3 regions of the Paenibacillus sp. MAH-35 genome follow, and region 1 is predicted to be linked to each of the others. Evidence: riboswitches for the same ligand, from Rfam matches in the RefSeq annotation. Region 1 holds a riboswitch; each other region holds the start of a gene.

Region 1 (7,730 bases):
CACGAGTTTGCGAAAACTATGCATCAAACAGGAGGAACTGCCGATGAATTACTGGAAGCCGGTCAAGCCGGACGGACTGGAGCATGTCGTCATTTACAGAAACGATAACGAGTTTTGTTCGTGGCCGTTTAACGCGGGGATGTGGAAAATAGCCGAAGACGACATCCTGGTAGGCTTCATGAACATCGCCTGCGACTACTTGGTGCCCGGCAATCTGAAGCACGACCGGATAGAGACGTACAGCCGGATCGCAGCCGTTCGCACCCGGGACGGGGGACGCACATGGACCGCCGCAACCGAAATCGCCGATAATTACAGGCTCGGCGAGAAGCTGCTGTACGGCCGCAAGCACGAAATCACCGAGGGCAGCGATTTTGACGATCCTCACGTGCTGCTCGCTTGCTGGAGCACGCCCAATTCCGGCTCCGATCAGGCACGCGCATGGGTCAAACTGTCGCGCGACGGCGGCGTTACGTGGGGAGAAGCCAGCATGCTGCCGGACTGCGGCATTCCCCGCTACCAGGGACGGCCCTCCTATATCGTACGCCCCGACGGAGTTATTTTGCTCTTTTTGACCGCAAGACCGAAGACGAATCCTCATGACCGTCCGGTCGTATTCGCCTCGTTTGACAACGGCTGTAATTGGAGCCTCGTATCCCTTATGCCCGGCAGCCAGGAATACCGCGTCATCTGCCCGTCCCCGGTCCTGATGCCGGACGGCACGATTCTCGTTGCAGTCCGGTGCAAACCGGCAATGATCGCCGCCTGGAACGAGCTGTACGCTTCCGACGACGGAGGATTAACGTGGCGATTTATTAACCGCATCAACGATCATGGGGACGTTGTACACTTATCGCTCCTCGCTAACGGGTGTTTGTTCGCTGTCTACGGCTACAGGCGTCCGCCGTACGGCATCCGGGCGCGTGCAAGCGAAGACGGGGGTGCGACGTGGGGGCAAGAGCTGATTCTGCGCGATGACGGCGGCAGCCGGGATCTCGGTTATCCCCGCGCCGTCGAGGTGCGTCCGGGCGAAGTGCTGGCCTCCTACTACTTTCACGATGCAGATGATCCGGGCGGTCACAAGGACGCGACCCGTTATATCGCAGGAACGATACTAAGACCCTGAGCCTGCTATCGGGACAGGAATTTCGCCTTCGGAGGCATCCTCCGTTATACTGGAAGGACTGGGTGGATACCTAAGGAGGCGATTTTCTCATGCAGGAACCTTTGAAACGCTGCGGCTGGGTCACAGACAGCCCGCTCTACCGGGATTACCACGACCGGGAATGGGGCGTGCCTGTTCACGAGGATCACGCCCTGTTCGAGCGGCTCGTACTGGAGGGCGCTCAAGCCGGCCTTAGCTGGTACACGATTCTGCGCAAGCGGGAACAGTACGGCGAAGCGTTCGACCGGTTCGATCCGGTACAAGTCGCCGGATATGACGACCGCAAAATAGAGGAATTGATGAATAACGAGGGCATCGTGCGCAACCGGGCCAAAATCGCGTCCGCCGTTCGCAACGCCCGATGCTTCCTTCAGGTTCAGCAGGAGTTCGGCAGCTTCGACGCATATATATGGCAATTTGTCGGAGGACATCCGATCCGCAACCGCTGGGATCATTTGCAGGATGTGCCCGCCTCCACCCCCATCTCGGAAGCGATGAGCAAAGATTTAAAAAAGCGCGGCTTTACCTTCGTCGGCCCGACGATTTGCTACGCGCTTATGCAGGCAACCGGGATGGTGCAGGACCATGTGACGAGCTGTTTTCGGCACGGCGAAATTGCAACTGGAAAATTTTGAGGCTTTCCCCTTCCGTCCGACATATGTTAGCCTTCTACAAGAAGCCGAAACTTCAAAACTGCGAAGTTTTACCATTCGCGGTTTCCATAAGTGCGGGGGATTATCACCAAGCGGACAAGTCCGCTCCGGGGTGAATCGCGTTTCTGCGCGTAGGGTTGTATCCTCAGCCCGAATCCGACAACTAACCTCGTAGGCCGTCAAAAGGAGAGATGCCGTTCGTGAAGTACTTACCCTGGAAGCACGCTTTGCTTGCGGGCAGTTTCGCTTTGTTCGCCCTATCCGGAACCGGATCGTCAGCAACCGCAGGGGGGCGTCCCTACGACCCGGCCTTGATGCCGATGCTGGCTCCGTTTGTTTTTCAGACTCATTTATTTGCAGATGGCGGGACGTTGTCTCCCTCCGCATATCCGGCTCAAGGAATCGTGACGGTATTGGCCTCAGCGGAACCAGCGGCCGCCGTACTCGCAGAGACGGCTCAGCAGGCTGCAGAACAGCAGCCCCAGCAGGCTCCCGCAGCATCTGCTGCAGTTGCCAGCGCACCCGCCAAGCCGAAGGCCGCCGCTTCAGCCGCATCCGATACAGCGAAGAAAGCGCAACCAAACCAAGCCAAAAAAGCAGCTCCGGCAGCGGCCCAACCGAAAGCCGCAACCGAAGCGAAAGCTACCGCCAAGCAGCCGTCAACGAACCAGCCGGTCGTCACGGTGGCGGGCAAAGAGATCAAACCTGCCAAAACCATCGCTGCAGTCGCCTCCGCCTATACAGGCAGCGCGGAAGAAAACGGCGGTTATGCCGGACTTGATTATTTCGGCAATACGCTGAAGGTCGGCACCATTGCCGTAGACCCCAAAGTGATTCCGCTCGGAACGACCGTATACGTCACCGGTTATACGTTCGACGGTCTGCCGGCCGGAGGAATGATGGCGGTAGCGTCCGACACGGGCGGCTCGATCAAGGGCAACCGGATCGATATCTTCGTGCCGAGCTCGGGCGAGCAAGCCAAATTGTTCGGTTACCAGAATGTAACCGTGTATGTCGTCGACTAGCAGTCGGCGGCATTATTTGCTTTTGGGCAGCTTCAGCAGTTCGGGAACCGTGACCAGCCCGTAGCCCTGCTCTCTCAGCTTCGCGATGATGCCGGGCAGCGCTTTGACGGTGCCGGACAAGTCTTGACTGTCTCCTCCGGCCGAATGCTGCAAAACGATCGCTCCGGCCTTCGTATGACCGAGAATGTTGCCTAACACTTGCTGTTCCCCGAGGTTTTTCCAATCAAGCGAATCGACGTTCCAGTTGACGATGACGTATCCTCTATTTTTGGCCCACTGCAGCTCATCTTCATCAATCGCTCCATAGGGAGGACGCACCAGCTTGGGCCGGTAACCGGCGAGCCGGTTCAGCACCTCCTCCGCCTTCTCGATTTCCGAAGCAAATTCGTCCACCGTTAATTTGGTAAACTGCGGGTGGCGGTACGAATGATTGCCGATCGCATGACCTTCCCGTACGATCCGTTTTACGATATCCGGATGCTCCTCCGCCTTTTTGCCCAGCAGGAAGAAGGTCGCCTTCACGCCATTGGCCTTCAATACATCGAGCACTTGCGGGGTAAAGCGTAAATCGGGACCGTCGTCGAACGTCAGCGCGATCCGGGGTTCCTTCGCTGCGCCGCTTACCTTGAACCAGTCCGGGTACTTGGCTCTCAGCTCCGAGAGCGACAGCTTCCGTCCGGACGTGCTTTGCTGCGCGCTGACCGCCGGAGCTTTGGGCGGCGCTTTCGGCTTGGCGCTCGGCTTCGGCTTGGCTCGCGTCTCCTGATGCGGGGGAACTGCCGGCGGGTCCTGCTTGATCTCGATCGGCTTCGCCTTGGGCGGAACGGACACCGTATCGGATAGCCGCCGCTCCCGCTCGGCCGTTTGCGCCATCAGCTCCGTAAGCTCCTCCGTCCGAACAATGCTGTGCGGAACGTCCGACGCGTAGTCCCGCGGGGCTGGTACAGCCGGATTATTTTCTCCCGAACGCCCCGCGTTCCAGCAGCCGGACGCCAGCAGACAGCATACCGCGATTGCGGTGATCCGCTTCATAAGGCATTCCCCTTCCGTTTTAACGTTAGTATGAAGGTTCGGGGAACGATTTATGTGCCGGAACGCAGGAGCGGTCTCCTGCAAAATGTGGACGCGCCGGTTAGCCGCTTCCCGCTTGACCCGGTCCAGCCAATCCGCTACGCTAGAACCAAACCGTTCTATAAGAAAGCGGGGAATTACGCCATGTCGTCTTCTCGCAACAACCTTCCGGACGGCGGGGTTTATTCGGAACCTCCGCAGCGCCCGATCATCCCCTTGCCGGCCGATACATTTGAAGACCGTCAAGTCGCCATTTTACATTACAGGCGGATGCACCACTGGCTTGATGAGGCGTTCGAGGAATGCAAGCGCAACGGCGGCTTCGATCACTTGCCCGGCAAAGGAAAACCGGTCGAGGTGCCGACCGAGGACGTGCTGCAGACGATACTGAAAAATGCCAAAGTTCCGCCCCCATGGATTATGCTGCGCAAAGATATTCAGGAATCGATCGAATATACGCTCGAGCTGCTGCGGACCCATCCGGATGAACCATCGATCGACGCCCATATTAAGGACATTAACAAAAAAATAACGCAGCTGAACATTCAGTCTCCCAGCCTGTCGCTGCATCGACGCAAGGTGACGAGGGAAACACTGGAAGCTGAATTCGAGAAGTGGAAGTAAAATTGTCCGTATACCAACAAAGCCAGCAAGCCGTTTGAGGAAACGGTTTACTGGCTTTTGCTCGATATCCGGTCATTCCCAGGAATAGCTGGTCGTCAAAAAATCAGCGAACTTCTTGCTCTGCTCGCGGCGGTGGCGCCTCATATCCGCCCGTCCGTCTCCGGACTGGTGAAGCTGAATCTCCTCTTCAGATTCCGGCACGACCTGCGGCACGGGAATCGGCTTCTTGTTGTCGTCCAGCGCGACGAAGGTTAGAAAGGAGGTTGCGGCGATATGGCGTTCTCCGCTAAGGAGATCCTCGGTGATGACCTTGACGAACACTTCCATCGAGCTTCGGCCGGTCCAGGTTACATACGATTCCAGACATACGGAAGCGGTCATCGGGATCGGGGACAGGAAGTCCACCGAATCGGTAGACGCCGTTACCACAAAGCTGCGGCTATGCTTGGATGCGGCGATGGAGGCGATGTCGTCGATATGCGCCATCAGCTTGCCTCCGAACAGCGTATCGTAGTTATTCACGTCGGTCGGAAATACCCGGAACGTCTTGTAACATCTGGACTCTTTCGAGAAACGTTTCTCTACCACTTGATCACGCCTTTCCTTGCTGTCGGTCTCCACTAGGAGTAGGATACCCTAAAAACGGCTCCGCTTGTGTCATTATACCGCATTGGAAGCAAAAAAAACGATAACGTCACGGTTTCGCTCCCCTCGATAAAGGTTTGCCACAGCGGATACACGCCGGCACGTTCTAAAAATAAACAAGCACCGCTCCACCCCGAAGCAGTGCCTGCCGTTATGTTCTTTGTCCGGGCATCTCCTTAGACACGCTCTACCCGCCATTAATCCCGCAGAAGCACTTCATCCAGGTTTAAAAGGCCGACCAATTCCCCTTCCCTGACTCCGATACCGGTAAAAAAAGCTCCGCTCAAATCGCCGATCCGCTCCGGCGGAGGCTGAACAACCGGGTACAGGGTCACCTTGTTGACCAAATCGACCCGCACCCCTACCGATTGCTCCAGATGCTTAATGACCACGATTCGCGTTGATTTGGTATCCGTATCGTCCGCCATGCCGAACAACCTGCGCAGCGAGATGACCGGCACCACGTGCCCGCGCAAATTAATGACACCTTTCACATACGGCTTCGAATGCGGAAGAGGCGTAATCGTCTGCAGCCTAATAATTTCATGGATGTGCTCGATGCGGATCGCATAGTTTTCCTCTCCTATGCGAAACTCGATATATTGCTCTTGCCGAACGGTAGCCACGTTCACGTTCAAGCCTCCTAACGACAAATTAGCTGATCTTGAACACCGAGACGGACGTGTGCAGCTCATCCGCCAGCTGAGCCAGAGACTGGCACGTCGCAGCCGTCTCTTCGGAAGACGCCGCCGCTTCCTGACTGCCCGCCGCGATCGTCTCTACCGAGCTCATTACTTCCGTAGCCTGGGCCGACTGCTCCTCGCTTGCCGCGGCAATTTCATTCACCTTGCCCGCTGTCGTATCGACCATGCTGGCAATCCGCTGGAACGCATCGCCCATTTTGACCGATTGCTCCGTACTGACGAGTACTGCCGAGACGCTTTGCTTCGTATTGTCCTGCATCGTCTTGATGATCGTCGAGATCTGCTTGGTCGCTTCGCTGCTTCGTTCGGCCAGCTTGCGAACCTCGTCGGCAACTACGGCGAAGCCTCTGCCCTGATCCCCCGCCCGGGCCGCTTCGATCGCCGCATTCAGGGCAAGCAGATTGGTTTGATCGGCGATTTCGTCAATCACCTCGATAATATCTCCGATGCGCTGCGAATCTTCTTCAAGACGCGACATTTTTTCATTGACCGCTTGCATCCCGGCTACGGACGCCTCCACCGCCTTACCGCCCTCGCTTGCGGTACGCACCGTGTCCGAGGACAGCTCGGCCGCTTGCTCCGCGCTGCGGGCTACCGAATGAATCGCAGACGTCAGTTCGCCGAACAGGTCGGTGATCGTTTGCGCCGATTGGGCCTGGCTGGAGCTGCTGCTTGCAATTTCTTCCGTACTGGCCGATATTTGCTCGGACGCCGCCGCCACGCTTTGGGACGATTGGACGATTCCGCCGATCAGTCTTTGCAGATTATGAATCATCTCGTTGAGCGAGCCGGCCAATTGGCCGATCTCGTCGCGCGTGTCGATTTCGGATTGTTCCCGCAAATCGCCCTCCGCGACTTTCGCAATGAGTTGCACCATCTGTCCCAGCGGATTCGCGATCGTCCGCGCTATGTAATAACCGAGCAAAATGCTGATCACAAAAGCCAAGATGATGACCGCAACCGTTACGTTGCGCGCCGACGTGTAAGCCTCGCCGGATTCCACGTAGGTCGCTCCCGCGATCTCTACATTCATGTCGATCAGCTTCGTCAGGTGGGTTCTCATTTTTGTCGCGACCGGGTTCAATTCCTCCAGTTGAAATTTGCGGAACGCTTCCCAGTCGTTCTGATACGTAATCTGGCGAGCCTGATCGAACAGCTTATCGTAAGCGGCGTATGCCGGATCGAACGCTTTCAGCTCGTCCTGCTCCTCTTTTGTAACGGCAACTTTACGGTAAGATTCGATCTTGTCGACGAACTCTTTTTTGTATTCGTCGATTTCCCGGGACAGCTGATCCAGCTGTGATTTATCGGTCGTCGTGCTCATTTCCCGGATGGCTACACGCATCTGCTGATAGCTGATCTGCGCGGCCGACAGGTCTCGTACCGAGACGAGATTGTTGTTGTACACTTCCCGGACATTTCCGTTTAACATACTCATATTGGATAAGGCATACAGACCTACGGCCGCCAGCAAAACCGCAACCGTTACAAAAGCGGAAATCAGTTTAACGGATGTTTTCAAGTTCAGGAACCATCTCATTGTCCACTTCTCCTCCATGCTGTAGCATTCATTTGCGCCTCGTGAACATTTGTCTCCAAATTCCGCTTCCATCTCGAAGAACCCGGAAAGGGATACGTCTCGCAAAATTCAGTCGCCGCCCGAAATGACTCGAAAGGCACATTCAAAAACAATTCGACCGCGTCCGGATCGAATTGTGTGCCGCTTTGCCTGCGCAGCTCCTCTTTGGCCTGCTCGACAGACAACCCTCTGCGGTAGGGCCGATTCGACACCATCGTGTCGAAGGCGTCGATCACCGAGCATACCCGCGCCCATTCGGGAATC
Region 2 (11,823 bases), on a different contig from region 1:
TCGTTCCGAGCAAAGGCCCTGTTGTCAAAAAGATGGAGGCGGCCGACATCTTCGAGATTTATTCGCTGCGTTCATCTCTGGAAGCGCTGGCCATCCATCTGACCACTCAGCATGCCTCGGATGAGGAAATCCGGGAATTGGTCGAATTTTACGGCCAGATGGGCGACTGGCTGCACGACGAGACGAAACCGACCTTGCTTAAGGAATCGCTGCATCTGCATCAGAGCATCATTCAACTTTCCCGGCATTCCCGGCTCATCCAGGTGTACGAATCGATCTCGTTTCAGATCGAGCTGGTCAACCGGATTCTCGGCATGACTTCCACGAAGCAGAAGGAGTACAACGATCATCGCGAGCTGATCGAGGCGCTGGTGGCGCGCGATCCGGCATCGGCGGAGCAGATCATGCGCAGACATATTCAGCGCTCCTATCAGGAATGTATGGAGGTGCTGCGGAAGAATGAGGCAAGCGAGCGGCGGGAGATCGGGACGAGCTGGTTTGCGGAGGACCCGAAATAAAGCAAAACATGGAGACGGAGGCAAGCGGGATGAACGTATTGGTTTGGACGGCACCTGAAACGATGAAGCTGGAGGAGCATAACCGCCCGGTTCCCGGGAAGCAGGAGGCGCTGCTGCGGATCGAGGCGGTAGGGATATGCGGATCGGAGATTGAAGGGTATCTGGGACATAACAGCCTTCGCGTCCCGCCGCTTATTATGGGGCATGAATTTTGCGGGATCGTGGAGCAGGTCGGCGATCCGGGAGACGAGGCATGGCTGAACAAAAAGGCGGTCGTCAATCCGCTGCTGTTCTGCGGAACGTGCGACCGCTGTCTGAAAGGGCTGACGCAGCTGTGCGGCGAGCGGCGCATTATCGGCATCCACCGGCCGGGAGGCTTCGCAGAATGGGCGATCGTACCGGTCGATACATTAACTGAAGTTCCGGCGGCGATGAGTTCCCGGCGCGCCGCCCTGGCCGAGCCGCTTGCCTGCTCGCTGCGGGCGACCCGAAGGGCGATGGAGCGGCATCCTTTTGCGAATGTAATCGTCTTCGGCGCCGGAGGGATCGGGCTGTTGTGCGCGAAGACGGCGGCTTTGCTGGGCGCTTTCAAAGTGATGGTCGTCGATACGAATCCGGACCGGCTGGCGATGTGCCGCAGTATCGGCATAACGGATACGGCCCATGTACGCGAGGACAATTTGGAAGAGCGGGTGCAGGCAGCTTTCGGAGGGCGGGGTACGGACGTCGTCATCGACGCCGCGGGATTTCAGCCGACCCGGGAAGCGGCCGTCAGACTGCTTAATCCGGGCGGGACGCTAATGAATATCGGCCTGGGCATCGACGATACGGTGCTGCCGATCAACTATACGATCCGTTCCGAGATCGAGCTGCTCGGATCGTTCTGCTACACGCGGCAAGATTTCAAAGACGCGGTCCAGCTGCTGGTTTCCGGGAAAATTACAGAGGACGGCTGGACGGAGGAACGCCCGCTAGCGGAAGGGGCGTCCGCTTTCGCAGATCTGGTCGCGGGCAAGGTGACGAAAGGGAAAATCATTTTGCGGCCGTAAGGGGAGGGCTGGATCGTGGCAAGTACAGTCAGAGTCGGCATTATCGGGTTAGGAAACTGGGGGGAGTGCCATCTCGAGGCGTTTCATGCGCTTCCGCACGCGGAAGTGGCGGCCGTCGCCGATCCGAGACCGGATCGTCTGGACGTGGCGAAGATCAAGTACGGTGTATCGTCGTGTTATACCGATTACAACAAGCTTCTTGAGCGGGACGATATCGATCTCGTCAGCGTGGTGACAACGGAGCACCTGCATCTCGATCCGGTCGTGAAGGCGCTTTGCTCCGGCAAGCACGTGCTGGTGGAGAAGCCGGTGTCCACCCGGCTTAGCGAAGCTGCCGAGATGCACCGGGTCGCGCTGGAGCAGGGGCGCTACGTGATGCCGGGCCATCTGCTGCGGTTCGACCCGCGTTATGCGGACATCCGGCGGGCGATCGCGGACGGGGAGATCGGCCGGCCGGTTAGCATGTATATGAAGCGGGCCCGGGAGCAGCATTTATTCGCTACCTACAGCCGGACGCACACCGTCTACGAACTCATGATCCACGATATCGATCTGGCGGTCTGGTACGCGCAGAGCCGGGTCCGGACCGTCCGGGCATACGGCAGATCGCCCTCCGGATCGGAAACTCCGGAGGTGCTGTGGGCGTGCCTCGAATTCGAGAACGGGATTCTCGCCTTTTTGCACAGCAACTGGATGACGCCGGATCGGGCGGGCATCGCGATCGCCGACCAGATCGAAGTGATCGGCAGCGGCGGAACCGCGTCTTTCGAAACGTCCAACTCCGGCTTGCAGCTGTGGAACGAGACCGGGCGAACGACGCCGGATACGAATATCCATATCAAGACGCTCCACAAGCAGACGGCCGGTTCGCTCCGCGAGCAGCTCCTTTATTTGTGCGACTGTTTGGGAAGAGGAGAAGCGCCGGACTACGTGTCGTTCGAGGATGCGATTCACGGGGTCGAAATTGCCGATGCGATCGTGAAGTCGGCGGCGGGCGGCGGCGAGATTCGGTTGTAGCTTCGGGAGCCTGAAATAACATAGCCAAAAGCCGTCCGGTCATTGTGCAAGCCGGACGGCTTTTCTGCTGGCGTTTTATCTGCTTCGGGCCACTCTGGCTACTGGCATGTCGGGCAGCTCGTTAACAGAGACCACTTCGTTCGTTTTCTTCTTAGGCTTCTTCCAGAACTTCTCGTTGCCCGGCAAATCGTCGAACCAGGCGGCGTCTTTCGGACAGTCGAGCACCATAAATTTGCCGTAATTATCGTCGCGGGACTGGTGATATTTCAAATACGCCTTGCCGTCTTCGACCGCGAGTATTTCGATTTTGCCGGACGTATGGCTCATCGACAGGCGGACACGCTTGCCGAGACCGGACGTTCTGGCCTTCGCCTGCTCCACGATCCGGTACGCTTCCTCAAGCGAAAGCACGAAATCGCGATTTCCCGCCACCGGCCGGTTAATAAAGAAATAATACGGGGTGACGCCTGCCCACGACAGCCGGTCGAGCAGTTCGCCGAGTACGGCCGGATCGTCGTTGATGCCTTTGAGCACCGGCGTCTGGTTGACGACGATCGCTCCCGCCTCGTGCAAAGCCTGGAAGCCGCGCTTCGCCTCCGGCGTTATTTCGCGGGGGTGATTGATGTGGGCCATGACATAGATGCGCTTGTCGGCCGTGGAGTAAGTACGAATCGTCTCCAGCAGCTCCTCGTCCTCGTAGATCCGCATCGGATTAAAGACGGGGATTTTCGAGCCGAGACGGATAATTTTCACATGCTCCATCTCCCGCAGCCGCTCCAGGATCATTCGCAGCTTCGCGGTAGCAAGGATCAGGCTGTCGCCGCCCGTAAGCAGCACGTTATTGATTTCGGGATGTTTGGCGATATAAGCGAGGCCGGGCTCGACGTCGGACATCGCTTCCTTGACGTCGTTGCGGAACAGCCGCTTGCGGAAGCAATAACGGCAATACGCGCCGCATACTTCGGATACGATCAGGAGAGCCGTTGTCCGGTACTTGTGCTGGCAGCCGGGCACGACATAGTTCGTATCTTCATCGGAGGCGTCCCAGCGCCCGTATTCGGCGAGCTCGCCTTCGTTCGGGATGACCAGTTTTTTGATGGGATCACGGGGATCTTCCCAATTGATGAGGTTCAAATAATAATCGTTGACGCGGAACACGAATTTCTCGGTAATTTGCTTCAGTCTTTTTCTTTCCGTCTCCGGTATGTTTGCAATTTTATCGATATCTGTAATGTACTTTGGCTGTGCCATGCACATTCCTCCCGTTTTTCTAATTTTCGATCTACCCGGCATGCTAGTCAGATCTTAGGGACCGTGTGCTTGCGATTCCTCCCTTCTGTGCTACTATCGTCCAATCCATTCGTAATTCGCCGTTCCGGTCAGCAGAAGATGATGATTGAGGTCAAGGGTGTAAACAAGAAAAGACCCCGGGCGAAAAGGGATTGTCTCCCAACAACGCTCGACAGGGTCTTATACCAATAGAAAAAGACCCTGTATCCCAGGGTCATGTGTGCAGAATGAACATACAGAATGACCCCATCTACTGCTGACGAGGTTAGCTGACGGACTCGGGAAAGATGGTTCCCTACGCGGTCCCGATGAACGGACCGGACGATTCGCCCCTAAAGAATGGTTCCCCCGCTTTCCGATTGGAGAATCGGAAATTAAGCGTACTGTTATTGTATTGAATGAAGGACGTCAAGTCAACCTTTTTATCAAAATATCCCTTTTTTTAACAACAAAAAAATCGGGGCTGCGCGAATTTGAAACAAATACTCTCATTTTCCCGGAAAGCCGGGTACAATTAGTGACATCCATGCTGTCACCATTATACGGATATAATGGGGGAGTAAGAAACGGGGGAGAGGCGTTGAAGAGAGCAGACCGGCTGATGGCGATCCTGATCGCCCTGCAGCAAAGACCGGAGACGGCCCAGTCGCTGGCCGACAAGTTCGAAGTTTCGAAAAGGACCGTTTTGCGGGATATGCAGTCGTTGTCGGAGATCGGCATCCCGCTGTATTCGATGACAGGACCGTCCGGAGGATTCCGGATGATGGAAGGCTTCCGGCTGCCGCCGCTGCAGCTCGATTCCCGGGAAGCGCTGACCGTCTTGTTTGCGCTCCGGGCGATGACGAATATAACGGACACCCCGTTTAACCAGGCCAGATGGACGGTCCTCGACAAAATCCGGTCGGTCCTGCCGGAGGAAACGCTGAAGCAAATCGAGCCGCTGCTCGACAGGATGGAGCTCGAAGTGCCCGTCCGCAAAACGAAAACGCCCCACTTATCCGCCTTGCTCGAGCATACGGCCAAATCCCGGTGGGTTCATGTGCTGTACCGGTCGGAAAACCATCACCGGCGGCTCCGCCTGTATCCCCGCAAAATTTATACGGCGCATGGGTTCTGGTACTGTGAGGCGTTCTCCCCTCTGCATAAGGAAGTACGCAACTTCCGTGTCGACCGGATCGAGGAGCTGGAGGCGATCGACCAGCCGGATGAGGCGTTAAGCGAACAGCTTCTGAGGGTGGAAGACGAGGAAGCGCCGGCCAAACCTGTTGTGCGCATCGCCGCCAAGCTGACCTACCGCGGTGCGCTGCTGGCCGAGCAGGACTACCATATCGGAGAGCATGTCAAGCAAATAGCCGATGACGAGTGGACGGTGGAATTCGATTGTCCCGCCTCCGAGTGGGATTGGGCGGTTCGTTTTTTCTTTACATTGGGCATGCAGGCAGACGTGCTGGAGCCGGACGAGCTTCGCGCCGGGATTCGCGAGATGGCCGGGCAATTATACGAACGGTATACGCCGGATTCGGAGTGAAACTCGCCGTAATCAGATTTATTTTCGAAGGAGGCCAATCCAGTTATGACTAACCATTCCATTATGGACAAAGCCGGATCGTTCCTGTACAGCTATGCGCGGCTGCTGGACCGGAAACGGTACGAGTATCATTTCGAAGGAGGAACGAAGGAGGCGGTCATTCAGGCGCTTCGTGGTTATCAAAATGCCGATGGAGGGTTCGGCAACGCGCTGGAGCCGGATATTCGCGATCCGCACAGCCAGCCGGTCCCGACCGAGATGGCGCTGCTTGTGATGGAGGAGATCGATTGCTTCGATCCGGCGATGATGGAAGGGATCGCCGGGTATTTGCGGACGATTACGCTAGAGAACGGTGGGCTGCCGCTCATACGAAGCAGCGTCCATGGTTACGCCCATACGCCGTGGTGGTCGACAGAGGACGACCGCTGTCCTTCGATAAACCCGACAGGCACGGTCATCGGCCTGCTGTACAAGTATTACGGGGACCAGGCGGTCGTGCGGGAGCAGTGGTTCGAGGAGAATGTACGCTATATATGGAGCTATATGGAGTCGAACGAACCGTCGGGCTTTCATGACGGCACGCATTGGATTCAGTTTCTCCAGCATACCCCGGATACCGGAAGGGCGGCCGCCTACTGGCGTAAAGTCGATGAATGGTTGGGCGCTCCCGGCGTCATCGAGAAAGACCCACACGCTTCGGGATATGTGCATAAAGTGCTGGATTGGGCGCCTCAACGGGAAAGTTATGCCGGCAAATTCGTATCCGGGGAAGACAAGCAGATTCATTTGAAGGCGCTCGCCGAACAACAGCAGGAGGACGGAGGATGGCCGATCAGCTGGCAACCGCCGAGCATCGCTGCGGAGCAGGAATGGCGTGGGTTTGTGACTGTGGAACGGCTGAAGACACTCAAGTCTTACGGGGTGTTGTAAGAAGCGGCAGGCTGCCGGAGAAGTAACGGAAGATGGGCGTATATAGCGTTAAGACCGAGGGGACCGGGAGGCTCTCTCGGTTTTCGTGTCTGGGAAAGAAGCACGGATTCTCCGGTCGGGCATACCGATCTCCTTCAGCTTGCAGCGGGTTTCTCCGGTCCATATTGCTGGTGAAAGGCGCGATCGCGACGGCAGGGGCGTTTCTATGCGTGCGATAATCCTTGAAGATTGGACTGACAGCTGTGGCGGATTATACTAAGACCATGCAGTGCAAACTTCCAATGGAGGTGATAGGATGCAAATGGACGTGACAATCGTACCGCTTCATTCGGTCCGTTCCAGGATAAACGAGCTCGCCGAGCTGTTAATTCGTGTCGTGGAGGATGGGGCATCGGTCGGCTTTATGCCGCCGCTTTCGGCTGAGGAGGCGACCCGGTACTGGGAGGGCGTGCCCGGCCCGGATGTGGTCTTGTATGCGGCACTGGCCGGCGGCCGGGTCGCAGGCAGCGTGCAACTGCACGTATGTACGAAGCCGAACGGCTCGCACCGGGCGGAGATCGCCAAGCTGATGACGCACCCCGATTACCGCAGGCATGGAATCGGCAGACGGCTGATGCTTCAGGCTGAAGCGAAAGCCGCCGAATTAGGCAGGACGTTGCTCGTGCTCGACACGAGGGAAGGGGACCCGTCCAACCGGCTTTACAGCTCGATCGGCTATACGAGGGCCGGAAGGATTCCCGGGTATGCCAGATCGGCAGACGGCGAGCTTCATGCTACAGTGTATTATTATAAAAACCTTGGAGAATAGCCGGTGAAAGGGAAAGGCGGCGATGAAGGAGCCTTCCTCGCGAACATGGCCTTGCCACCGGAATGTGAAGGAAGGAAAGCGTCGATGAATTAGCCAAAAAGCCTTCGGCTCCCGCGCTCCGGGCGGGTCTTAAGGCTTCTTTCGTTGTAACGGGAGCTGCCGGCTTGCCGGAGATCTGTCAACGCTTGGAGCCGCTGTACAGCAGCTTCTTAACATCCTGAACGATATGCTCGGTGATTTGCCGCTGAATCCAGAGATCGTCATCGATATTGCCGTGTGTTGCCGGTACCGGTACCTCTCCGATGCCCGGGCACTCGACGGTCGCGGGCGTGCCGTCCCAGCTGCGCATATAACGGACGAGCATATTTTGCGCGCCGGGAACGTCCTGATAGCCGCAGGACAGACCGTTTTCGACGGGAAAACAAGGGATCATGCCGAAGCCGGTGCACGGATTGCCGCTCGTCACTCCGTTGTGCTGATACCAGTTCTTGATCATGTGAGCTTTGGGGATATCGGCGGCGTTCATCGTGTTGCCCGGGCCGAACACCGGGTCGATCAGACCGATATAATTAGGAATTTTCGCCGTAACCCGGGACAGCCGGCAAGCCGCCCAGCCGCCGTACGAATGGCCGATGATGGCCAAATAGCTGGGTTTGCGGCTTCTTTCCTCGATTTCGTTGTTCAAATCCCAGATCCACGGAGCGCCCAGCGGGTTGCCGTCTTCGTTCTGGTTCCAGCTTCTCCGGAAGACGTTGCGGGCCGGGACGCCGAGTGGGGACAGCCGGATGTATAACGTATCGCGCAGCTTGGATATTCCGGGGCTGTTCATCCCGCTGCGCCCGTTGATGCAGATGACGACGATGTCACCCGCCTTTCCGGCACGGACCGCGCGTTGGTCGCCGTCTGTTCCTTGATCGGAGCCGGACGCTGCTACTGCCGGAGCTTCCTTCCCGACGGCTGACGCGAAACCCGAAAGGGGACTGGCGGGGAGGCCGGGATGAACGTTAGCGGCATAATCGGGAAGAAACGGCCGGGGCGCAGTATGGCTGTACCTCCAACCGCCCCATCTAGGATCGTAATAGTACATCGCGTTCCCTCCCCCGAAGTGTGCTAAACTAGGATATTCACCCAGCCGGAAAAGGTTCCTTGAGGAGCGGCGGGAAGCGGATCAAACGACTGTATCGAAATCGTTCACTACCAAACTAACAATGGGTTTTAAAGAGAAAGGAGAGGGTCTACTGGAAGCGAAGGTTTGTCTCGTGGCGATCGAGGGGCGTCGCAGGACGAATCGATCTGCCTATTAATTAGCGATTGGGGAATGAAGGTCTGCGGACTGAAAGGGGGAGGTTGTCCCCGAAGCCTCTCTTTCTTCGCAGCGAGGGCAGATCATTCAATGACATGTACAAAATAAAAAAAAGCACTGTCGTTTAGACAACTGCTTCTTTCGGGTCCTGGCTCTTGTCTTTGGCGTTGTCTTCGGTTACTTCGTCCGGCTGGTCGAAGGGAACCCGGTCTTCTTCGTAGTACATTTCCGCAGCACCTCCTTTCATCGTTTCTATTAGTATACAAGCCGACTATTATCGCATCGTTAACGGAATGTTACGCTATAGTAAATTGTATGGATGGGATAGCCGCTTATCCACGAAATTCGTGCTGGCTAAATCCTAAGAGTCTCTGGCGAGGCTGTCGATTCATTATGGACAACCAAGTGGAAAGGGAAAAGATTACCTTCTGGCGAGTTTTGTCTGGAATCCCCTACCTTACAATCCTTATTCAATCAAGGGATTCAGGACAACCTGTTTGAGTAGAAGAAGGTAACTTTTCACTTGGAACGGCCTGCGAACACTTCTACACAATGAATCGACAGCCTCTCTGGCACCCTTTATTTTCGGCGGAATGGGATGACAGCGTCAAATAAAGGCGGTTTGCACCCCTTATTTCAACCAACCGATGGCGACTGCACCCCATTCGCGGATTTTAACAGCTTCCAACCGCTCTTATTCCGTGTCGAGGCGGGTTTTCGGACAAAATAAAGGGTGCAAACCGCTCTTACTCTCTACTATTCCCTCTTATTCCCTCTTATTCGCCCCCCTCTTAAAATGAAACCTATGCCACGTTGCCACAATGAATGATCTTACGTAAGCGGCGACATTTCTTAGAAAAGAGTGTTTTGTTTTGCCGTTTTACCATTGTACCGTTTTGCCATTTACTATTATATTGTTTTAATGTTTTACTGTTTTGGTTTTGCTGTTTTGATGTTTTGGTGTTTTAACGCTTTAATGTTTTGCAAAATAAACATTCTTAACCGCAAAAAAACAGGAGCGACTCCACGAATCGCTCCCAGCTCTCTATAGCTTGCTGCCGCCCAGCAGCTGCCGGCGCATCCATTCGTTGGCGACGAGCGCGTCGCCGTCCGCGTCCAGCGTCTCGTAAAGTCTGCGCCGCAGACCGGCGACGAGGCCAGCCAGCTCCGGCTCGCCGATCCGGTTCGTCAGCTCGGCCGGATCGGCCGTCAGCTCATACAATTCGTCCGTATCGGTCGGATTCCAGATGTATTTCCATTCCTTCGTCCGGATCATCCGCTGCGTATACAGCCCGAACTGCTGCCCGTTATACGAGGCCACGACGGCATCCCGCCAATCCGGGTCGTCCAGTCCGCCGCTCACCAGTTTGGCCCAGGAACGGCCCTGCAGGTGATCCGGATCGTCCGGCTGCAATCCGAGCAGGTCGAGCAGCGTCGGGGCGAGATCCAGCAAATTGTAGACGAGCCCGCCACACGCCGTTCCTTCCTTCACGACGCCGGGGTACCGGACGATCAGCGGGACGTGCACGACATCATCGTACAAAATATAATGTTTGTCCATCATCCGGTGCGAGCCGCACATATCGCCATGATCGGCGGTAAAAAGGACGAGGGTGTCATCGGCGGCGCCAAGCCGGTCCAGTGTCTGCAGCACGCGCCCGACCGCTTCGTCCAACTGGCTGATGATGCCGTAATACCGGGCGACGACGGGAGCCCAGTCGTTCCAGGTAAAGTTCTCGATCCCCCAGTTCAGCAGCTGCTGCTTCTGGATATACGGCTTCCCCACGAACGTCTCTGCGAAACCGTCCCACTGCGGAACCGTGTCCGGATCGTACATCGTGGCGAAATGTCCGGAAGGGCGGCAGGGCAGATGCGGCTCCGGGAAATGAAGCGCCATATGCCACGGCTTCCCGGAATTGTGCAGCAGCTCGAGCTGCTCCTCGGCACGCGCCGCGAGCCAATGGGTGCGCGAATGTTCGAGCGGAATCGGACTCGCCTCGCCGAAAAATCCGTTCGAGAACTTCACGTCCGGATAGCGCTGCTTGACGAACCGGGCGTATTCGGCTTCGCCGGTATACGAACCGTAACCGAAAGCGGTGGCGTCCAAGGTCGGATGAACGCCCCATTTGCCCAGAAAAGCGGACACGTAGCCGCTGCTTTCGAGCGTTCGTGCCCAGCTGTACCCGTCCGGCTGGAGCGAGGCGACGGGCAGGGCCCCGTTAAAGTTCCATAATGCCCCGAACGTTTCGGCCCTTCGCCCGTTCATCAGCGATTGCCTGGCCGGTCCGCATACCGGAATATGCGAATAAGCGCCCGAAAATACGGCGCCTTGAGAAGCTAGCAGATCAAGATTCGGCGTGCAGACCGGATATTTGCCGCTGGAGCCGATACAATCGTAGCGGAGCTGGTCCGCGGTAATCAGCAGAACATTCGGACGTCTTTTCCCCATAACGGATCGTGAAGGTCTCCTTTCCCAAGTCGGGAATCAACGCACTTCGCGCTGCAGCCGGCGCAGTTCCAGCCCTTGGCGGTACCGGCTCGGCGGGCAGCCGACATGTCGGAGGAACAGGCGGCTGAAGAACGAAGGGTCGTCATAACCGACCAGCGAAGCGACGGTGATCACTTTTTCTTCCGATTCGGTCAGCAGACGTTTGGCCCGTTCGATCCGGATGTCATGCAGCACATCGATGATGCTGCGGCCGAATTCCTGCCTCATCAGCCGGTTCAGCTGGCGTATGCTGACATTGAACAGTCCGGCCAGCGATTCCAGCGTAATCTTCTTGTCGTAATTGCGTTCCATATAACCGTAAATGCGTCTTGCCGTTATTTCCCGGTCGACTTGGCGCGGGGAAGGAATCGTCCCCCGGCTTTGCATCAGAGAGTAGTAACGGGAGAGAAGGACGAGCAGCTCGATCAGCTGCAGCCGGATCAACGTTTTGTGGCCGAGTCCGCGGTTGCCGATTTCCCGGATCATGCTGTCCAGCAACTGGAGCACGAATACCGCATCCTGCCCGTGCAGATTGAGCCGGTGGTTGAAGCGGACATCTTGTTTCATAAACGGATGAACGTAGAAATAGTCCATCGAAGCGGTAATCTCCAGCTCCTTCAGAAGCGCGTCGGGGATGAAGGACGGCATGAACAAACAGTTGACGATTTCCATATGCTCGCCGGGATTTACGGAGTAGGCATGGGTTTCACCGGGATTGATGATATATACGTCCCCGGCCCCGATCTCATATTCCGTCCCCTGGAAAATGTGATACCCGCTTCCCCCGACGACGTATACGAGCTCCACGAATTCGTGGCCGTGCTCCGCGATCGCTCCTTGGACATGCCGGGTAATCCAAAACGGGAATTCCTCTCTCATTAATCCGCTGCTT
Region 3 (11,823 bases), on a different contig from region 1:
GAGCGGGGTCGTTCGAAGCCAGGTGGCGCCTTCCTCTTCGAAGATGTGGCCGCCGGTCCGAAGCTGCTCCAGCACCGGCGCGATTTTCCCGTCCGTGTACAACGACGTTTCGCTATACCATTGGTCGAAGGAAACGCGGAATCTGGCCAGGTCGCGTTTGATTTTGTCGAGCTCTTTGCCAAGCCCGTACGACTTGAAATAAGCAAGCCGCTCCGCCTCGGACAGCTCCAGCAGCTTGTCGCCCTCCTGCCCCTTCAGCTCCTGGGCAAACCCTTTGATGTCTTCGCCGTAGTAGCCGTCCTCCGGCATGTCCGCTTCCCGCCCAAGCGCCTGCAAATAACGCGCCTCGATCGACTTGGCCAGGTTGTCCACCTGATTGCCCGCGTCGTTGATGTAATACTCCCGGCTGACCTGGTAGCCCGCGAAATCGAGCACGTTGCATAGCGCGTCCCCGATCGCGGCTCCCCTGGCATGACCGAGATGAAGGCTTCCGGTCGGATTGGCGCTGACGAACTCGACCTGCACCTTTTGGCCCCCGCCCGTATTCACGCGTCCGTAATCGGCGTCCGCCGCCAGCACTTCCGGAATCACTTCATACAAGTAGCTTTTATCCATGAAGAAATTAATAAAACCCGGACCCGCAATCTCGACCTTGGCGATGTACGCCTTCTTCGTATCGAGACAGGCGATCAGCCGCTCGGCGATTTGCCGCGGATTTTGCTTCGCCACCCGGCTCAGCTGCATCGCGATATTGGTTGACAAATCCCCGTGCGCCTTCTCCTTCGGCACTTCCAGCCCGATGGCCGGAAGCTCAGCCGGTCCGGCAATTCCCGCCTCCGCTGCCGCCAGCGTAATCGTTTCCTTCAATAAACGTTCGATCCGTTCGATAGCGCTCATTCCGCTTGTTCCTCCTCAATGACTACCCTCAGCCGGATTCGCCCGGCATGTATGCCGTTCGCGTACAAATCGTAGCTCCAGGACAAGGTGCCCAATCCTCGGTCGAGCTTTCGCTCGATACCGTGCGTGAAGCATTCCATCTCCATCCGGCCCTGTGGCAGCTCGTAGTAACCTGCGGTTCGGGTACCGGAAATAAACGTCAGGTCGGACTGAACCTCCCCGTGACGAAAAACCTTGACCATCTTGTCGTCCCACTTCACCGTCGCCGTCGTCTTCCCTGATTCCGAGTCCGGCTCCGTGTAGCGCAAGTAGTACGATTCCTGCTTATGATAAAGCTCGCCAGCCGTTTCCTGGACATGGCTTTGCTCCGCTTGTCTGCTTTCGATGCGGATCCGGACCGTCCGTTTCATGTTTCCGTTCGCTCCCGCCTAAGTATTCCAATAGAGGCTGTCAATTCATTGTGTAGAAGTGTTAGCAGACCGTTCCAAGTGAAAAGTTACCTTCTTCTGCTCAAACAGGTTGTCCGGAATCCCTTGATTGAATAAGGATTGTAAGGTAGGGGATTCCAGACAAAACTCGCCAGAAGCTAATCTTTTCCCTTTCCACTTGGTTGTCCACATTGAATCGACAGCCTCCCAATTGTTCCTTAACCGTTCTTAGTGTATATGACGGCCGCCGGAATTTCAATCCGTCCCCGGGAAGCAAAAAAAGAGACGAAGGCTTCCCTTCATCTCTTCCCGCGACTGTTGGCATTATCCGCGAACCAGATCCTCAACGAACTTAGGCAGCGCAAACGCCGCTTTATGAAGCCGAGGAGAGTAATATTTCGTATCGATCTCCGGAATGCTCGCCTCGTCCACTTGCAGCGGATCGTAGGTTTTGCTTCCCATCGTAAACGTCCACAGCCCGCTCGGATACGTCGGAATGTTCGCCCCGTATACGCGCACGATCGGGAATATTTCGCTTACGTCGCGGTGTACGGTGCGGATCAGATCCGCCTTGAACCAAGGGTTGTCCGTCTGGGCGACGAAGATGCCGTCTTCCTTCAACGCTTCGTAGATGCCCTGATAAAAGCCTCGGGAGAACAATTCGACCGCCGGACCTACCGGCTCCGTCGAGTCTACCATAATAACGTCGTACGTATTTTTATGATCATGGATGTGCATATAGCCGTCGTTGACGATGACCTGCACCCGGGGGTTGTCCAATTCGCCTGCAATTTCGGGCAAATATTCTTTGGAATATTCGATGACTTTACCGTCGATTTCGACCAATACCGCTTTCTCCACCTGCGGGTGCTTCAGCACCTCGCGGATGACGCCGCCGTCTCCGCCGCCGACTACGAGCACATGCTTCGGGTTCGGGTGAGTGTACAGCGCGGGATGCGCCACCATCTCATGGTACACGAACTCGTCGCGCACAGTCGTCATGACCATACCGTCCAGCACAAGCATTCGGCCCCACTCTACCGTATCGATCATCGCCAAGTCTTGGAAATCGGTCTTTTCCGTGACCAGCGTTTCTTTAATTTTAGCCGTTATGCCGAATTGCTCGGTCTGCTTCTCCGTGTACCACAATTCCATTGGGGCATCCCTCTTTCCAGTTAATAAAGTTGATTATACTTGACCGCGGCCGAAAATGAAATCGCACCAGTCTGTATTATAGTAAATCGGCGCAAAAATGCAACTATATAGGTTGAATGAAATGGACTTGTTCCAAGTAAATTCAGGAAGGCCGATCATTTCTTTCTTCTAATGATGAATAGCTGGGCTCAACTTTTTCCATACTAGTAGGACTATCGGTTTCCAAAGTAAACCAGCACCGATTATTTCATCAGGCAGCAATGAGGAAAGAGGGATCGCCATGGAGGAAAGCGTCAGCCGCAAACAAAGCCGCGCCGCCCGCGTAGAGCCGAAACAGGGCCGCCGCCCGCGAAAGGGACGTTTCCGCAAAGCGGTGACGTTTCTGTTCAGCTGCGCTCTGATCGGAGTGGCGTGCCTCGTTGTACTGGCGCTTTATCTGCGTTCCCAAGCCCTTCCCGTAGGCACGTTCGCCTTGTCTTCCCAGATGTACGACATGCACGGCAACCTGATCAGCTCGTTCCAGTCCGGCAAAAATCGGGAATTCGTGCCGCTTTCGGGCATACCGAAACATTTAATAGATGCGACGCTGGCAATAGAAGATAAACGGTTTTACGATCATATCGGACTCGACGTCAGGGGAATCGCGCGGGCGGTCGTTGTCAACTTTCAGCATATGGACCGCGTGCAAGGGGCCAGCACGCTGACGCAGCAGCTCGCCCGCAACCTGTATTTAACCCAGGACCGGACCTGGTCGCGGAAAATAAAAGAAGCGATGTATGCGGTGCAGCTTGAGATGCAGCTGAGCAAAGATCAGATTATGGAGATGTATCTGAACGACGCCACCTACTACGGCAATTCCGCCTATGGTGTCCAGGCCGCCGCCAAGCTGTTTTTCGGCAAAAATGTAGGGGAGCTGACGCTTGCGGAAAGCGCGATGATCGCAGGGGTGCCCAAAGGTCCCCGCTACTACTCGCCTTTCTTCGACCGGGACAAAGCCAAGGAGCGGCAGGAACTGATCTTGACGGAGATGGCCAGCCAAGGCTTCATTACGTCCAAGGAAGCGGAGGGAGCCAAGCGGGAGGAACTCGTCTACCAGCCGGCCGGCAAAAAAGCGGCAGTCGTCCAGGCGCCTTACTTCCGCGATTACGTGCGCAGGGTAGCGATCGACCGGCTCGGGATCGACGAACGGGAATTCGACGAAGGCGGCATCCGCATCTATACGACGCTGGATCTCGATATGCAGAAAACGGCGGAGGAAGCAGTGACCAGGGCGTTGCCCGATGAAGATGAACTGCAGGCGGCTCTAGTGGCAGTCGACCCTCGTACCGGTTACGTCCGGGCCATGGTCGGCGGGAAGCTGTACGGAGACAATCAGTTCAACCGTGCCGTCTCTACAAGCCGCCAGCCGGGGTCGGCCTTCAAGCCTTTCGTTTATTTAACCGCGCTTCAGCAAAAAACGGTCACAGCCGTCAGCCAGTTCAAAAGCGAGCCGACCGTATTCGAATACGACAACGGACGCCAAACGTATACGCCGAACAATTTCAACAATAAATACCCGAACGGCCTGATCGATTTGCGGGAAGCGATCGCCAAGTCGGACAACATCTACGCGGTCCATACGATTCAGCAGGTAGGAGCGGACAAAGTCATCGAGACCGCCCGCAAGCTCGGGATTACAAGCAGGCTGGAGCCGCTTCCTTCGCTCGCGCTCGGAACGTTTCCGGTAAGCCCGCTGGAGATGGCGTCCGCCTTTGCGGTTCTCGCCAATCAGGGCGTGCGGGTCGAACCGACGGTGATCACGCGAATCGAATCGGCCACAGGAAAGCTTCTATATGAGTCGAAGCCAAAAAAAGAAAAAGTGGTCGAGCCCGAATACGCCTACGTGCTGACGAATCTAATGAAGAGCGTATTCGACCCCGGAGCTACGGCGAGCCGGGTCGCCGAACAGATCAAGCGCCCCGTTGCCGGCAAAACCGGGACGACGAACACCGACGCCTGGATGGTCGGCTTTACACCGGAGCTCGCCACCGCCGTCTGGGTCGGCTACGACCGCGATCGCACGATCAGCGCCGTGGAGTCCTACAAGGCGGCGCCGATCTTCGCCGACTTTACCGAGCACGCGCTCGAGGCGGTGCCGCCGAAGCTGTTCCCGATGCCGGACAATGTTACGAGCGTCTACATCGATCCGGCTTCCGGGAAGCTGGCTACCGACAAATGCCCGAATCCCCGGATCGAAGTATTCGTCAAAGGGACGGAACCGACCGAATATTGCTCCGATCAAGGAACGGCCGTGCCGAGCGACGGCAAGGATGCGCCAAAGAAAACGGGCAGATCGTGGTGGGACGACCTGAAGCGCTGGTGGAACGACTGAATGATACAGGAGGGAGTGACGGGAGCGTCCCGGCTTCCGGATGGGAAACATAGCTGCCGGCCGGCAGTTGCAGCCGCGCCGGCTCCCCGCAGCGGCGAAGAGGGGATTTCCTCAGTGCAGCGCCCTATTTCCCGCTCCGCATCCGCCGGACACCAACACAAAAAGGCAGACGAAAATCGTCTGCCTTTTTGCTGTCCTAGTATATTGTGCAAATATACTCCAATTAGTTTAACCGAGAAGCCCAAATCTCACAACGGCTGACACACAATCGACACAAATCATTTTGGGCCGGTCGGACCGCCGTATGAAAACCCTTATCCTCCCGGTCTTCTTATCGGCTTCCGATCGGCCTATGCCCCCCGGAATCAGGCAAGCCCTTGCTTGAGCGCTTCTCCCGAACGTTCCCACCACTCGGCGTTATGCTCGGCTAATACGCGCTTCAGCGCCGCCTTCTCGCCATCGCTCAACCCGTCGAGAATGATGCGCTGCTTCAGGGCGTAATCCATTTTATTTACGTGATCGGCAAGAATCTTCCACCCTCTGCGCGCTTCGGTATCGACAAGCATCTCGCATGCCGTGACTCCGGCATAAAACGGTCCTTCCTCGCTGCGCCCCACGTATACCCATACGATCCAGCACTTGCGGCCATTCGGCGTGTCGTCCTTATTCATCGAAAATTTGATCCCGCGCTCCACTTTGCTTTTCGCATGAATGGCACCCAGGTCGATGTATGCATCTTCCCCATCAATAATGATGCTGGACAGATTGGACAGGTCGAGCGCGCCGGCGCCGAATCCTTTATGTTCTTTATTGCTCACCACGTTCAGCGCGAGCTTTTTCCCTTTTTCACCTGTTTCCATGGCTATCACCTTCCATATAAGACCCCTAAGTAAGACTTCTTATCGAAGCCCTCTACAATGCGGACCTCCAGATTATATAGCTGAAAAATCGTACCTTTCTATTTATTTTAGCTAATAATCCGGCAAATGCAAACATATACATGCTGTAGATGCTTGTCAACGGGGTGAGAATCGTTTATGATCAACCGCCTGTCCAAACGCAACACCTTATGGCTGCTCCTGATCCTGCTGATCGCCGGGACGATTACGATCGCCCAGTTCGCGGAACGCCCCGAGTCCCCCGCATCGCTGTCCGCCCTGAACGAACCGTCGGCACAAGCGCTGGAGCCGCCGGCCCCCGCCGTGAACGATACTCCGAAGCCGCTCAGCAAACGCATCGTGGAGTATCATATCTCGGTGCAGCTCGACGCGGAGCAGAAGACGCTGGCCGGCGCCCAGTCGCTTACTTGGAAAAATCCGGGGTCGAAGCCGGTCAGCGAGCTGGTTTTCCATCTGTATCCGAACGCGTTTCAATCCAAAAAGTCGACGTTTCTGCGCGAATCGGGAGGCAAACTGCGGAACGATCAGATGAAGGAAGACAGCTTCGGCCACATGAGCCTTGAATCGATTCAAACGGAAGACGGCGTCGATCTGATGCGCTCGATGCAGTTCATCCAGCCGGACGACGGCAACAAGCAGGACCAGACGCTGATGAAAATCCGCCTGCCCCAGCCGGTCAATCCGGGCGCGGAGACGACGATCAAAATTCGTTTCTCGGTCAAGCTCCCTTACGTGTTCGCCCGCATGGGGTATGTCGGCGATTTCGTCATGGCCGGCCAATGGTTTCCGAAAGTCGCCGTCTACGAGCCGAAAGGTACGCGCGGACGCGAAGAGGAAGGCTGGGACACCCATCAGTACCACGGCAACTCCGAGTTTTACTCCGACTTCGGCATGTATAACGTCCGCATCCAGGTTCCTTCCAATTATACGGTGGCGGCTACCGGGTTTCCGACCAAGCCCGCCTCGGACGACGGCACGAAGAAGACGTATCAGTTTTATGCGGACGACGTTCATGACTTCGCCTGGGCCGCTTCCCCGAACTTTATATATTACGAGGAACCGTTCTCGGCGCCCAACGTGCCCGGCGTCAAAATCAAGCTGTACCTCGATCCCGCGCACCAAGGGCTGAAAGACCGGTACATCTATGCGGCCAAGCGCTCGCTCGCCAAATACAGCGAATGGTTCGGCACATACCCCTACTCCACGCTGTCGATCGTGATTCCGCCTCCGGGAGGCAACGGTGCGGGCGGTATGGAATATCCGACGCTGGTCACCGGCTGGGAAGCGTCCGGAGATACGGACAGCTTCGAGCTGGAACGGGTGATCGTCCATGAGATCGGCCATCAATATTGGTACGGCATGGTGGCGAGTAACGAATTCGAGGAAGCGTGGCTCGATGAAGGCTTTACGTCCTACGCGGAAGATCTCATCATGATGAGCGAGTACGGAGTGCAGCCGAACTTTGCCATCGAATCGAGTTATATGACCTCGCCGGAGCCGCTGAAGCTGGCTTCCTGGCAATACGGGGGACACAGCCGCTACGCCGAGAACGTTTATACGCGGGCCAAGCTCGTGCTTGCCGGAATCGAGAAGCAGATCGGCCAGAAGACGATGCTGCGGGTAATGAAAACGTATTTTGACCGCTGGAAGTTCAAACATCCGACGACAAGCGATTTCCAGGCCGTTCTCGAAAGCGTAACAAAAACGAGCTGGGCCGAATACTTCGATCAGTTCGTGTATGGCGGCGGCATGACCGATTATTCCATCGAGCATGTGCAGACGCGGCCGATGAAGCAGGACGGCAAAACCATCTACGAAACCGCCGTCCTAATCAAAAAAAATGGCGGCCATTATATGGACGTGCCAGTCCGCTTCCATTTCACGGACGGGTCCGATGTGGAGAAAGTGTGGGACGGACGGGACCCTCAGGTGCTGTATACGATTACGAGCGAAGCCCCTCTCGAATGGGCGGCGATCGATCCGCAGATGACGATGATCCTCGAGCATAAGCGGATTAATAACTTCATGCAAGTGAATGTCGACGATACATGGAAAGCGCGCCTGACGATCGGAATCGCGAAATGGATCGAGATCTTGTTGAACGGGCTCGCCTGGTGAGGAGGTGACTGCCGCCTATGATGCGTTATATGAAGAACGGCTTTAAAGATACGTTATCGCAATCCTTCCTCCTGCTCGTCTTGTGGCTTTATCATTTCACCTGGGGCTTCCTGCTGCTGATGCTGGTCAAATCGGTCGTCGTTCCGCTGATGCACCGGTACCCGGGCGAGCATCTGTCTGCCGCCGCTTCGCAGCTGTTCCTGGCCGAAAGTCAATTCCGGCTTATGAAAACCGACATCAGTCATCCGTACATCTGGCTGCTGGTCGGAGTTGCGGCGGCGCGGATGCTGTTGACACCGGTTCTGAACGCGGGCGTCTACTACTCTCTGGCGAATCCGCATCTGAATGCCGGCTACCGCTTTTTGCAGGGCATCAAGCGGCTCAGCGGTTCGTTCTTCCTCTACTACGTCTTGCAAATGGCGATAACGCTGGCTCCCGTATATTGGCTGTTCCCGGTGGTCAAGAAAGCGTTCGCCCAGCACGCCGATTACGCTTCCCTCTCGCTTGCGCTGCTGCCTTGGGCAGCGGGATATGCCGCATTCGGGTTTCTGATCCGCCTTCTCTTCATGTACGTCCAGTTCGGCCGGACGACGGAAAGCGGACTCGGATCGTCACTCGGTCTGTTCGTCCGCAAGCTGCCGGCCATCGTGCTGCTGGCCTGCTTGCTGCTCGCGTTGTCCGGGGCGTTTACGGCCGCCGCCTTATCGGCTTCCCTGATCTGGGCGGGGTTGACCGCTCTGATCGTACAGCAGATGCTCCATATCACCGATATGGTGTTCAAGCTATGGACGATCGCTTCTCAATACCGCATCTATGCCGACTGACGGATTAAGGCTCCCGCATTTGCAAGCAAGGCGAGACTTCCACCGTTCCCCTTTTCTTCCGCAGAAAAGGGGTTTTTCTGTGCCGTTGGGATTCGAAATTTCGATTTTTCAAAAAAAATGTTGCGCAAAAGGAGGAAATCGTTGCTAAAAGGCGAATTATAATTACCCGGAAACAAAAAAATCGAACCATGCCGAATTCCCGCTTGCCGGGAAACGGGGGAACCATTCCGGGTGAATTGATCTCGCAGGAAAGTGATCATAGGGCACCTTCGACCGAACCCTCAGCTAACCTCGTAGGCACCTGGAAGGAGTCCGCTTCACTTGAAAAAGGCACTTATTATGATCACCACCGTGGTCGCACTGTTCTTCACCTCCGTTGGCAGCGCTTTCGCTGAAACGACGCTTGAGAAAACCGTGAACGAGCTGATCGGTGTGAAGTACAGAACCGCAGGAACGACCACAAAAGGCTTCGACTGCTCGGGCTTCACGATGTACGTCTTCAATCAATTCGGCGTAGATCTGGCTCATCAATCGAAAGCCCAAGCCAAAGAGGGCACCTGGGTCGACAAGAACGATCTGATTCCCGGCGACCTCGTGTTCTTTAACACCGACGGCAAAGGCATTTCCCACGTCGGCATCTACCTCGGCAACGACGAATTTATTCATTCGGCGTCCAACGAAGGGGTAGTGAAGAATAAGCTTAGCGAGAAGTACTACAAAACCCGTTATGTAACCGCGCGCCGCATCGCTGGTGACGATCTGTACAACCAGTTCATGGCGGAAGCCAAGTAATACAGGCAGCGGAACGGACAAGCCCAAGCCCTGGAGGAGCGAACCATTCGCCCTTCAGGGCTTGATTTCGTTCATCCCCGCTTCTTCCGACAGGAAGCGGCAGGGCGGCGAATCCGCACGGTTTGGGCGGATAGCCTCCGACACCGGTTTTCACCGTCTTCCCGGATTCGACCGCTTGTCGGAACGTGTACGGACTGTTCGAGCGGACCGGATGCCGGCGACGGGATCCGCGATCGGCAGCGAGGTTACGCCCTTCCGGCAGGAAAACGGCTGAGTCTTTGCGAATGTTTTGTATCACCGATAAGCTTTCTACACTGCTCTAGGGGGGACGGCCCGATGATTCTGTTTGTCCATCGCAAAGACCTGCGGGTAACCGACATGCCCGCTTTCGCTTATATCGCCCGGACCGGGCTCCCTTCCCTGCACTTGTTTATCCTCGATCCGGCCATCCTGAACGCGGAACGGGCCCGTGCGCATAGCGGACGCCGCTTCCTCGGTCTGCTCGCCCGCCTTCAGTCGTTATACCGGCATCACGGCCAGACACTGAATCTCGTATGCGGAACGCCCGAGGAGATCGTGCCGCAGATCGCGCTTGTTCACGAAGCGACGGAGGTGGTCTTCCACCGGGACGACACTCCTTACGCCAGACACCGGGATACGAGCATTCATGAAACGCTGCACCGGCTCGGCATCCCGCTGACGACGATATCCGATCAGCCTCTGGCCGATCCAGAGGAACTGCACCGCTACGCCGGGCGGCAATCGCCGTATAAAGTGTTCACCCCGTTCTACCGCAAATGGAGCGAATTCGTGCATACGTATTTCCAGCCCCCTGTGACGACCCGGCTGGCCGATTTGCGCACGCTCGTGCTGGACGAATCGATCCGGCAGCGGTATGCGCCCCCTTACTCGCTGGAACGGTTCCGCGGAGACGTGTGCCTGGAGGCGCCCGAAGAGAGACTGGAGCGGTTCATCGCCGAGAAGCTCCCGGATTATGCGCAGCGGAGGGATTCGTATGCAGGTGATGCGACAAGCGGGCTGAGCGGTTACATCAATTCGGGCTCGATCTCGGTTCGAACCGTCTACGACAAGCTGCTCGGGGAGCCGGACTTCGAGGCGTGGAAGCGGCAGCTCGCCTGGCGGGATTTTTACTTGTACCAGTCGGTATTCGACCCGCTTTTCTTCGAATATGAGCACTATTACGACTTGTCCGGGCTCGGTGACCGGCATTTCGAAGCCTGGAGAAAAGGGCGGACCGGCATTCCGATCGTCGATGCGGCGATGACGCAACTGAACGAAACGGGCAGCATGCCGAACCGGCTAAGAATGGTCACGGCGATGTTCCTGACGAAAAACTTGCTTGCGCCGTTTACGCTCGGCGAGCAAACGTTCCGGATGATGCTGACCGATGCCGATAATGTGCTGAACCGGGGAGGCTGGCTCTGGTCCGCCTCGCTCGGTTATGACGCCGCGCCGTATTTCCGGATCATGAACCCGGTCACCCAGTCGGAGACGTGGGACCCTTCCGGCGAATATATCCGCAGATGGCTCCCCGGCCAGCGCGGCTTGTCGGACCGGGACGTGCACCGCCCGCTGCCGCATGCCGTCGTCGATCTGAAAGCTTCACGCGCCCGCGCGATCGAAGTATACAAGCGCCTCATCGCCGAGGCTCGCGCCCGTATCGGCGTTCCGGACGGACAGCCCGGCTCCGGCGATTCCGCAGACGAGTAGAAACAGAGGCAGCTTGATAGGATGAGCTTCCAATGCGCATGTGAGCGGGCCGACATCCTCTATCGCAATACTGGATTAGCTCCGGGCTTGTACTAGCAGCAGCGGTTGCCACCGGTAAAGAGCCGAGCGGAACCTCGTCAGCCGGCAAGGGTTCCGCTGCTTACAAGCCCGGCCGGGGAGCCGGCCAGCCGGCAATCGTCCGGGCGAATCGTCCCGCCGCAGGCGGCAGCGGGTCCCCCGCTCTCCGGTACAGCCCGATCGGATTATCGAGCCGGATGTGCGGGACTCTCACCCTCGCAATCTCCTTTCGCCCGATGCTGTCCCGCACCTCCAGAGCGGATGCGATCGCCGCACCGTAGCCGGCCGCCACCGCCTTGACCGTCTCTCCCGGTCCGCTGCACTGCAGCCCGATGCGGGGCGCGGGCACTCCGTGCACCCGGCACAGGGCGGAGAGCCATTCCCGGCCGGAGCTCCCTTCCTCCCGCACGACAAACGGCTCGGCGAGCACCCGACCGAGCTCCGCCTCACGGTCTGCGAGCGGATGATCAGCCGGCACGATAAACCACAGTTCGTCTTCCATGAGCGGCTCCCGCACGAGTCCTTCCGGC

The links. A riboswitch is a leader RNA that binds a small molecule or an ion and turns the genes downstream of it on or off. The one in region 1 is predicted to bind cyclic di-AMP.
Region 2: another riboswitch for cyclic di-AMP. It lies ahead of AC3Y2E_RS22645 (KamA family radical SAM protein); the one in region 1 lies ahead of AC3Y2E_RS17315 (3D domain-containing protein).
Region 3: another riboswitch for cyclic di-AMP. It lies ahead of AC3Y2E_RS32805 (C40 family peptidase); the one in region 1 lies ahead of AC3Y2E_RS17315 (3D domain-containing protein).

The regions. Positions count from the first base shown of each region.
Region 1 is NZ_JBYUPU010000015.1:253-7,982, forward strand. Features, by position in the region: gene AC3Y2E_RS17305 (sialidase family protein) at 44-1,126, shown strand; gene AC3Y2E_RS17310 (DNA-3-methyladenine glycosylase I) at 1,216-1,800, shown strand; cyclic di-AMP (ydaO/yuaA leader) riboswitch at 1,867-2,011, shown strand; gene AC3Y2E_RS17315 (3D domain-containing protein) at 2,019-2,843, shown strand; gene AC3Y2E_RS17320 (polysaccharide deacetylase family protein) at 2,856-3,875, opposite strand; gene AC3Y2E_RS17325 (DnaJ family domain-containing protein) at 3,930-4,538, shown strand; gene AC3Y2E_RS17330 (acyl-CoA thioesterase) at 4,611-5,126, opposite strand; gene AC3Y2E_RS17335 (chemotaxis protein CheW) at 5,381-5,815, opposite strand; gene AC3Y2E_RS17340 (methyl-accepting chemotaxis protein) at 5,838-7,427, opposite strand; gene AC3Y2E_RS17345 (HD-GYP domain-containing protein) at 7,424-7,730, opposite strand, start outside.
Region 2 is NZ_JBYUPU010000025.1:240-12,062, forward strand. Features, by position in the region: gene AC3Y2E_RS22630 (GntR family transcriptional regulator) at 1-518, shown strand, start outside; gene AC3Y2E_RS22635 (zinc-binding dehydrogenase) at 548-1,567, shown strand; gene AC3Y2E_RS22640 (Gfo/Idh/MocA family protein) at 1,583-2,584, shown strand; gene AC3Y2E_RS22645 (KamA family radical SAM protein) at 2,660-3,835, opposite strand; cyclic di-AMP (ydaO/yuaA leader) riboswitch at 4,114-4,265, opposite strand; gene AC3Y2E_RS22650 (helix-turn-helix transcriptional regulator) at 4,455-5,402, shown strand; gene AC3Y2E_RS22655 (prenyltransferase/squalene oxidase repeat-containing protein) at 5,448-6,332, shown strand; gene AC3Y2E_RS22660 (GNAT family N-acetyltransferase) at 6,628-7,140, shown strand; gene AC3Y2E_RS22665 (hypothetical protein) at 7,319-8,227, opposite strand; gene AC3Y2E_RS22670 (sulfatase family protein) at 9,489-10,892, opposite strand; gene AC3Y2E_RS22675 (helix-turn-helix domain-containing protein) at 10,929-11,823, opposite strand, start outside.
Region 3 is NZ_JBYUPU010000064.1:484-12,306, reverse strand. Features, by position in the region: gene argS (arginine--tRNA ligase) at 1-897, opposite strand, end outside; gene AC3Y2E_RS32835 (YwiB family protein) at 894-1,307, opposite strand; gene speE (polyamine aminopropyltransferase) at 1,650-2,480, opposite strand; gene AC3Y2E_RS32825 (transglycosylase domain-containing protein) at 2,761-4,851, shown strand; gene AC3Y2E_RS32820 (YwhD family protein) at 5,217-5,711, opposite strand; gene AC3Y2E_RS32815 (M1 family metallopeptidase) at 5,889-7,868, shown strand; gene AC3Y2E_RS32810 (hypothetical protein) at 7,886-8,692, shown strand; cyclic di-AMP (ydaO/yuaA leader) riboswitch at 8,872-9,007, shown strand; gene AC3Y2E_RS32805 (C40 family peptidase) at 9,014-9,484, shown strand; gene AC3Y2E_RS32800 (cryptochrome/photolyase family protein) at 9,821-11,215, shown strand; partial or broken gene AC3Y2E_RS32795 (LysR family transcriptional regulator) at 11,376-11,823, opposite strand, start outside.